One region of the Arthrobacter sp. TJ-236 genome, then DNA from elsewhere that is predicted to be linked to it. Evidence: predicted binding sites of a transcription regulator. Region 1 holds the regulator's gene; the other holds the start of a gene.
The links. The regulator HspR, encoded in region 1, represses chaperone genes until heat shock. The targets are predictions, from matches to a motif close to AAGTTGAGTCNNNNNGACTCAACTT.
Positions count from the first base shown of each region.

Region 2: AC4D16_RS12770 (Hsp20/alpha crystallin family protein) is a predicted target of HspR. The motif match lies at 2,491-2,515, and genes of this name have one in related genera.

Region 1 is NZ_JBZCNI010000001.1:1,570,404-1,574,806, reverse strand. Features, by position in the region: gene AC4D16_RS07390 (nucleotide exchange factor GrpE) at 1-610, shown strand, start outside; gene AC4D16_RS07385 (DnaJ C-terminal domain-containing protein) at 790-1,785, shown strand; gene AC4D16_RS07380 (heat shock protein transcriptional repressor HspR) at 1,836-2,285, shown strand; gene AC4D16_RS07375 (hypothetical protein) at 2,362-2,928, shown strand; gene AC4D16_RS07370 (PspA/IM30 family protein) at 2,975-3,664, shown strand; gene AC4D16_RS07365 (SDR family NAD(P)-dependent oxidoreductase) at 3,724-4,403, shown strand, end outside; gene AC4D16_RS07360 (MFS transporter) at 4,358-4,403, opposite strand, start outside.
Region 2 is NZ_JBZCNI010000003.1:118,117-122,519, forward strand. Features, by position in the region: gene AC4D16_RS12755 (SRPBCC family protein) at 119-664, shown strand; gene AC4D16_RS12760 (hypothetical protein) at 744-965, opposite strand; gene AC4D16_RS12765 (SDR family oxidoreductase) at 1,067-1,864, opposite strand; gene AC4D16_RS12770 (Hsp20/alpha crystallin family protein) at 1,968-2,432, opposite strand; tRNA gene AC4D16_RS12775 (tRNA-Val) at 2,650-2,723, opposite strand; gene AC4D16_RS12780 (DUF2630 family protein) at 2,858-3,109, shown strand; gene AC4D16_RS12785 (haloacid dehalogenase type II) at 3,109-3,777, shown strand; gene AC4D16_RS12790 (TrkH family potassium uptake protein) at 3,946-4,403, shown strand, end outside.

The sequences.
Region 1 (4,403 bases):
CTTCCGCGACAACCGGAAGATCGATCCCGAGACCGGTGAGGTCCGTGGGCAGCAGGACGACGCCGGTGAGCCGGCTGCGGGGGATCCCGCGGCCGGCGGCCCGGCCGCTCCCGCGGCCGACGCGTCGGAGGGGGACGCCCTGGCCCAGGCCGAGGCGATCCTCAACGAGGCCGGCGGCGAGAGCAACCCGGCGGTGGACGTGGTCGCGGAACTCCGCAACGATCTGCTCCGGCTGCAGGCCGAGTACGTGAACTACCGGCGCCGCGTCGAGCGTGACCGCGACGTCGCACGGGACCAGGCGGTCATCGGGGTCATCACCACGCTGATGCCCGTCCTCGACGACATCGATGCCGCGCGTCAGCACGGCGATCTCGCCGAGGGCCCGTTCGCGGCGATCGCGGGGAAGCTCGAGAACGTGCTCAGGACGTACGAGTTGACGCGGATCGACGAGGTGGGGGTGGAGTTCGACCCGAACATCCATGAGGCCCTCATCCAGCAGCCGAGCGCCGAGGTGCAGACGGACAGTGTCAGCCAGATTCTCCGGGCGGGCTACCGCAAGGGGGAGCGCGTCCTCCGGGCCGCGCAGGTGATCGTCGCAGTACCCGAGTAGATTGCATCGCCGGGCGGACACCGAACGGCGGCAACGAAATTTCCCGACTCGCAGAGCTCGCTGGGAAATATTAAAGCCGCCTTCCTCGGTGCTCCGCCCGGCTCTCCCGGGTTAAGGGGCCCTCAAATGGCTTTTGACCCGCCGTACTTCATTGTTCTTCCTAGGAAAGGAGACTCCGATTGGCTAGTCAGGATTGGGTCGACAAGGATTTCTACAAGATCCTGGGTGTCTCCAAGGATGCGTCCGACGCCGACATCAAGAAGGCGTACCGCAAGCTCGCACGCCAGCATCACCCTGATCAGAACCAGGGGGATGCCGGGTCCGAGCGGATGTTCAAGGACGTGTCGGAGGCGTACTCGGTGCTGTCCGATGCCGAGCAGCGCCAGCAGTACGACGCCATCCGTGCGATGGGCGGCGGCGCGCGCTTCTCCGCCGGGGGCCCGGGCGCTGGCGCCGGCGGCGGCGCGGGCTTCGAGGACATCTTCGGGAACCTCTTCGGCCAGGGTGCGGGGCCGCGCCAGCGGACCGGCTTCTCCAACAGCAACCTCCCGCCGGAGTTCGCGGACCTCTTCGGCGGCGGCGGCATGGGCGGCAGCACCTTCCCCGGCGGCTTCCAGCAGCCACGTCCGCAGAAGGGCGCCGACCGCACGGCCACCACGTCCATCTCCTTCGCGGGCGCCATCAACGGCACCACCATCGGCCTGCGTGAGCCCTCGGGCGAGCAGATCGACGTGCGCATCCCCGCGGGCATCCGCGACGGGCAGAAGGTCCGCGTGAAGGGCAAGGGTCAGCCCGGGCAGGCGGGCCCGGGAGACCTCATGGTCGCGGTGTCCGTGAAGGATCACCCGCTCTTCAAGCGCGACGGCGACACCATCCGCATCACCGTCCCGGTCACCTTCCCGGAAGCCGCCCTCGGTGCGGAGATCGAGGTGCCGACACTCTCCGGCGAGCTGGTGAGGATGCGCATTCCCGCGGGGACGCCGTCGGGCCGGACGCTCCGCCTCAAGGGCAGGGGCGTCAAGACCTCCAAGGCCACGGGGGATCTACTGGTCACGGTCGAGGTGGTGGTGCCGCAGAACCTGTCCAAGGAGGCCGAGGCCGCCGTCGAGGCCTTCAGGGACGCCACGAAGGACGCCGACCCCCGCGCCGGCCTTGCCGCGAAGGCGCGGCTGTAACAGTACATTCGACCGAACGCCGGGAGGACCGGCACGGAAGGACGCCACCGATGGACTACACGATGCCCGTCTACGTCATCTCCGTGGCCGCGGAGCTCGCCGACATGCACCCCCAGACCCTGCGTCAGTACGACCGCCTGGGGCTCGTCATCCCTAGCCGGGCGCCCGGCAGGGCGAGGCGCTACTCGCAGAAGGACGTCGGCACGCTACGGGAGATCCAGCGGCTGTCCCAGGAGGGCGTCTCCCTCGAGGGGATCCGACGCATCCTCGAGCTCGAGAACAAGGTGGCCGCCCTGCAGGCGCGCGTGTCGGAGCTGTCCTCCGAACTCTCCGCGCAGCGTGGTCGGTCGGAATCGAGCAGGATCTTCGCCGCGGGCCTCGCGGGCGACGTCGTCACGCTGGCACGCGGTCAGCGGCCGCGCCCGCGCAGTCAGGCTCTCGTGGTCTGGCGGCCCGATCCGGAGCGCGCGCGGTCGTCCTCCGACGCCGTCGGGTGGTAGTCGGGTGGTCGCCGGGTGGTAATCGTCGGGGCGGGCGAGGAGACTGGAACCATGCACGTCGAACCGGGAGGTCCTGATGCTTGAGCCGATCATCGCGGCGTTGGCGGTCGGCGCCGGGATCCTCGCGACGCTGGGCGCCGGAACGGGCGTGGCCGGCTGGCTCGTGGTCCGGAAGGTCAAGCGCTCCCGGATCATCGAGCGCACGCGGGACCGCGGGATGCTCGCCGCGCGCGCCTACGCGCCCGATCCCCTGACGCGGGAACCCGCCCGCCTGATCAGCAACCTCACGCGATCCTCCCGAGCCACGCATCTCGCCCTCGAGGAAGCTGCGGCACAGCACCGCCCCGTGGGTGACCTCCCGCGCGCGGCCGCGGAGATCGACCGCGCCGCAGCGTCCCTCGAGACCCTTCTGAAGGCGGCGGACCGCGAGCCCAACCGCGCGCTCAAGCAGGAGTGGACCCGGGACCTCTCGGCGCAGGCGCGGGCACTCGACGAACTCTCCGCCGATCTCCGGCGCTCCCTCCTGGCGACCTCCCGCTCGATGGACACGCTGCAGCTCGAGCAGGCCACCGCGCGGCTGCGCACCGAGATCTCGGCGATGAGCACCTGGCGTGACACCTACGGGAACCGCCAGGCCTGGTGAACTGTTGGTCTCGGTACCAGTGATCCAACGGCTTCGGGGGTAGAGCGTGACCATCAGGCGTCGCATCCAGCGCATCGTCACGGCGAACCGCACGGCCGCCGCGGACGCGAAGAAGAACCCGCGCGTGCAGGCCGAGGAGGCCCAGCGGTCCCAGCACGCGCTCCTCGACCAGGCCCGCCGCGGCGCCGCCGACCTCGCCGCCCACCATCACCGCATCGGCCTCTCGGCCAACGAGGCCGCCCTCTACCTCCACCGGGTCGAGCGGGCGGCCGAGGCGGCCGTGCAGCGCGGCGACGACGACGCTGCGCGCGCTGCCATCCGGGAGTCGATCTCCGCACGGAAGCGGCTGGAGGCCCTCACCTCCCAGCTGGCCGAGGCCGAGCACCAGTCGCGGAGGGTGCAGGACGACGTCCGGCGGCTCGAGGAGCGCCTGCAGCGCAACGCGATGGAGTACGACGCCCTCCTGGCCCGGCGGGCCGCGGCGGAGGCGACGAGAGGCGTCCACGAGGCGCTCGGCGCGTCCTCGCGGGAGTCGGCGGCCATCGATGCGGCCCGTCGCAACGCCGAACTCGAGGTGCGCCGCTTCGAGGCCCAGGCCCGGGGTCGCGAGGAACTCTCCTGGTCCGACCCCTCCTCGCCCCGGCTGGAACAGGCCTTCGAGGAACTGGAGGCGGAGGTCGCCGCGCAGCAGGAGCTCGAGGAGCTCAAGCGGCGGCACGGCGGCGGCCGCCCGTAGCGTCCTCGGTTGTCGCCAGTGGCCCGTGGGGCGTCGGTCGCCGTTGTTAGACTCGGCCCATGACTGAGCTCAGCGGGTCCCATGTCCTGGTCGTCGGCGCAACCGGAGTGCTCGGAGCGGAGCTCTCCCGCCAACTCGCCGCCCAGGGCGCGCAGCTCACGCTCTCCGGCAGGTCCGAGGAGAAGCTCACCGCGCTCGCCTCGGAGCTCGGGGACGCCGTCACCGCTCAGGTCGCCGCCGATCTCGGCAAGCCCACCGGCCCTGCTGACATCGCGGCCGCCGTGTACGGGCGGGAACTGAACGGCGTCGTCTTCGCCTCGGGTGTGGTGGCCTTCGGCCCGGCCGTCGAGGTGGACGACGACACCCTCGATGAACTCATGCTCGTGAACCTGCTCGGCTACATGCGGCTCATGCGGGAGGTCGCGCCGAAGCTCGCGAAGGATTCCTTCATCGCGCAGATCAGTGCCGTGGTCGCCGAGAGCCCCACCGCCGGCATGGCCGCGTATTCCGCCACGAAGGCGGGCCTCAGTGCCTACGGCAAGGCGCTGACCCTCGAGCTGCGCAAGCAGGGCGTGAGGGTGCTCGACGTGCGGCCGCCGCACACCGAGACCGGCCTCGCCACGCGGCCCATCGCCGGTGAGGCGCCGAAGCTCCCCCAGGGCAAGGACCCGAAGGCCGTCGCCGAGCGCATCATCACGGCCGTGCGGGAGGGCGAGCGGGACCTCCCGTCGTCGGCGTT
Region 2 (4,403 bases), on a different contig from region 1:
CGTGCGTTGGCCAAATCCAACCGGTTCGGCCTACGCTAAGGGAACTTACGGTTTCGGTCACAATGCTGTTGAAGAACGGCGTCGTGGCGCTTCCGGAGTCTCTACGAAGGAGAATCTTTTGGCTTCAGTTCAGGAATCGATCGACGTAGCAGTACCGGTCACCACGGCCTACAACCAGTGGACGCAGTTCGAGAGTTTCCCGCAGTTCATGGGCGGAGTGGACTCCATCACCCAGACATCGGACACCCACACGCACTGGGTGACCAGCATCGGAGGCGTCAAGCGCGAGTTCGACGCCGAGATCACCGAGCAGCACCCCGACGAGCGCGTCGCATGGAAGAGCACGGACGGCGAATCCCATGCGGGAGTCGTCACGTTCCACCGTCTCGACGACAACCTCACGCGGCTCATGGTGCAGATCGACTGGCACCCGGAGACCTTCACGGAGAAGATCGGGGCCGTCGTGAATGCCGACACCGCCCAGGTGAAGGGTGACCTCAAGCGGTTCAAGGACTTCATCGAGAAGAGCGGCGGTGAGACGGGTGCCTGGCGCGGCAACGTGGAGGCCCCGCCGACCGGCGGTTCCGGCGGATCGCCGGCGAACGGCTCGCTGCCCGACGCATCGACGAACGACCCGGATTCGGGTGGGCCCCGCATCAGCTGATGCGTTTTTCATGACGAAGGGCGGGTCCCCTCGAGGGATCCGCCCTTCGTCATGTCGGGGCTCGTGCAGGGGCCCCGGCTCAGCCCCGGTGCACCCGGTATCCGTCGGCGCGGTGCACCAGGCGCCGCCCACCGCCGTCGTTGAGGTGGATCCACAGCACGGAGGCGTCGTCGCTGCGCATGTCCAGCACCCCGCGGAGGTGCGTGCCGGCGGGATGCTGGAGCGTGATGCGCTCGCCCCGGCGGAAGCCGGACCAGTCCTGCTGGTCTGTATCGGTGGAAGTGGTGTGTGGAGCATCCATGGCGGGCCTTTCGAAGCAGCTGGAAGCGCCACGGTATCGGGACGGACTGAACGCCACGTGAACGGCTGCTGAAAGTTGTGCCCGATGTCACACCGGAGGGGTCAGAGCGTCCGCCAGTCGTTGCTCGTGAGGTGCGAGCCGGCCTGCGGCCCCATCAGGAGCATCCCGCCGTCCACGACGAACGAGGCGCCGTTGACGTAGCTCGATGCTCCGGAGGCGAGGAAGGCGACGACGTCCGCGATCTCCTCGGGCGCACCGGGCCGGCCGAGCGGGATGCCCGGGCGTTCCATGGTGTGCGGGTCCTGGTCGGCGGAATCGTTCATGGGCGTGTTGATCTCGCCCGGCAGGACGGCGTTAGCGGTGATGCCGCGGTCCGCCAGCTCAAGGGCGATGGTGCGGATGAGGCCGCCCAGGCCGTGCTTCGAGGCGTCGTAAGCGGCGGACCCCACACGCGGCTGCTCCTGGTGCACGCTCGTCACCGCGATGATCCGGCCGCCCCGGCCGCCGTCGATCATGTGGCGGGCTGCCCGCTGGATGCACACGAAGGCGCCGTCGAGGTTGGCGCCGAGGGTTCCGCGCCACGTGTCCCAATCCGTCTCCATGAACAGCGTGCCGCCGTTGACGCCGGCGTTGTTGACGAAGACGTCCAGCCCGCCGAGCTCCCGGGCCAGCTGATCCACCACGTCACCGCAGGCGGGTGCGTCCGTGGTGTCGAGCCGCGCGACGGCGGCCCGCACGCCCTTCTCGCGGACGAGGCGCGCGGTCTCCTCCGCGCCCTCCTGGTCGGAGTGCCAGGTCACCCCCACGTTGCAGCCCGCTGCTGCGAGGGCGACGGCGGTGGCGCGGCCGATGCCGGAATCGGAACCGGTGACGATGGCTGAGGTGGGTGTGAAGTCCATGCCTTCATCCTTGGCGTCCGGCCCCCGACGTCGCAAGCCTTTTCCGGGGCCGGACGCAGCAGTACCCCCGGACGGGCGTCCGGGGGTACTGACGGGGTGGGGACTACGCCTCGACGGAGTGCTGCTGGGTCCCAGCGGGGGACTCGACGGTCGCGGTCTCGATGGGAGTGGAGGACTCCCCGCTCACGACCTCGATCTTGCGGGGCCTGGCTCGCTCGCTGACGGGGATGGTGACGCTGAGGACACCGTTTTCGTAGCGGGCCGAGATGCCTTCGGTGTCCACGCCCTGCCCGAGGTTGAGCTGGCGCAGGAACGAGCCGCTCTCGCGCTCGCGGGTCAGCCACTTCACGCCCTCCGCCCCGCGCAGGGTGCGCTCGGCGCGGATGGTCAGGAGCTGGCCGTCGACGTCGATGTCCACGGATCCGGGATCGATACCCGGGAGGTCGGCCGACAGGACGTAGTGGTCCTTCTCGCGGTAGAGGTCCATCGGCATGAGACGCAGCCCGGGACGGGGATCGAGGAGAGCGCCGGCGACGCGGTCAAGCTCACGGAACGGATCGAATTTCATGGCCACGGGAAACAACTCCTTCACAGGTTCCGCACGGTGTGCGGTAGTCGGTTCTTCGAGGTTGAGCGACCTCCGCTCAACTACGAAGATATTAGCACTCCCTATGGCCGACTGCTAAGAGATTTCCTGTTCACCGTCGACGAACACATCAGACGCAGGAAGGCCCGTACCGACGTGCGGTACGGGCCTTCCTGATGCTGTTCCCAGCAGGTGTTCGTGCCTGCGCGGGGCCTCGATCCCCGGGCCTTCCGCGTGTGAAGCGGATGCTCTACCAGACTGAGCTACACAGGCGGGTTGTTCCTGAACAGCTTAGGGCATCTCACCGGCCCGCCAAATTCGGGCGGGCCGACGCCGCTCCTAGCCAGCCTGGAAGGGCATCAGTAGCCTGAGCAGTAAGCCAGCTGACGACGACGAAGGACGGCACCATGGACGAGCACGACATCCTGCAGCGCATCCAGGCACTGGTGCAGGAGGAACACGACCTCCGCGACCAGCCCCAGGACGCGGGCGACGGCGAGGCCCACCAGGATCACGCCGTACGGCTCAAGAAGCTGGAGGAGGATCTCGACCAGTGCTGGGACCTGCTCCGCCAGCGCCGAGCCAAGGCCGACGCCGGAGAGAACCCCGCGGACGCCGGCGCCCGGCCCATCAGCCAGGTGGAGGGGTACCGCCAGTAGTGGCACCTCCCCTGATCCTCCTCGACGTCAACGAGACGCTCTCGGACATGGGCCGCATGGCGCAGCACGTCGAGGAGATCGGGGCGCCGCCCCACCTGGCGGCGCACTGGTTCTCCGCGGTGCTCCGCGACGGCTTCGCCCTGACCGTCCTCGGTGACAACCCGGCCTTCCGCACGGTGGCCGAGGGCGCACTCCGGTCCGTCCTCGCGGACCAGCCCCTCAACCGCGGGCTCGACGACGCCGTCGCGCACGTCCTCGACGCGCTGCAGGCGCTCCCGCCGCACGACGACGTCGCCGACGGCATCCGCGACCTCGCGCAGGCCGGCCACGAGGTGGTGGCACTGACGAACGGCGCGGCCGCGACGGCGTCGGGCCTTCTCGAGCGGGCGGGCGTCCGCGACCTGGTGTCCGCCGTCCTGTCCGTCGAGGACGCCCCTCTCTGGAAGCCCGCACCCGAGGCGTACGCGTACGCGCTGGGGGAACGGGGGCGGGACGCGGACGACGCCGTGCTCGTCGCGGTGCATCCGTGGGACGTCGACGGCGCCTCCCGTGCCGGTCTCCGTACTGTCTGGCTCAACCGTGGCGGAGCGCCCTACCCGCCGGCCATGACGCGGCCCGACCACGAGGTCGCACGGCTCACCGACGTGGCCGGAGCCCTCCGGGCCTGACGCCCCGTCCTGCGCGTCCGCGGGGACGAAGCCGACGGCCCACAGCATCAAGAAGCCGTAAAGACACCCTCCGGGGCCGCGCCGCTCGGGTTGAATGGCCTCTGGCCCGGGGCCCCTCCCGTGATGCCGCCACAGCGTCATCCCACCGCCGGAGGTTCGAGCGTTCCCGTGAGGCCGAGCACAGACACCCCTCGGGAAGCGCAGGCCTCCGCCGTCGTCCGCGGGTTCCTCACGCGCTCCGCCGCCTGGGCCCGCCACCTGAGCCCCCGGCACCCGGCGCAGGTGATCGTCCTCGGGTTCGCCGCGGCCATCGCCGGCGGGACCGCGCTCCTGATGATCCCGACCGCGAAGGTGGGTGCCGGCAGCGCCACCCTCCTCGAGGCGCTCTTCACCGCGACGTCCGCCGTGTGCGTGACCGGGCTGATCGTCGTCGACACCCCCGTGTACTGGACCGGGCTCGGTCACGTGATCATCCTCGCGCTCATCCAGGTGGGCGGGTTCGGCATCATGGCCTTCGCATCCCTCCTCGGGGTGCTCCTGGCGCGGCGCATGGGCTTGCGCTCGCGGCTCTCGGCCGCAGCGGAGACGAAGAGCGCGGGCATCGGCGACGTGCGGACGGTGCTGCT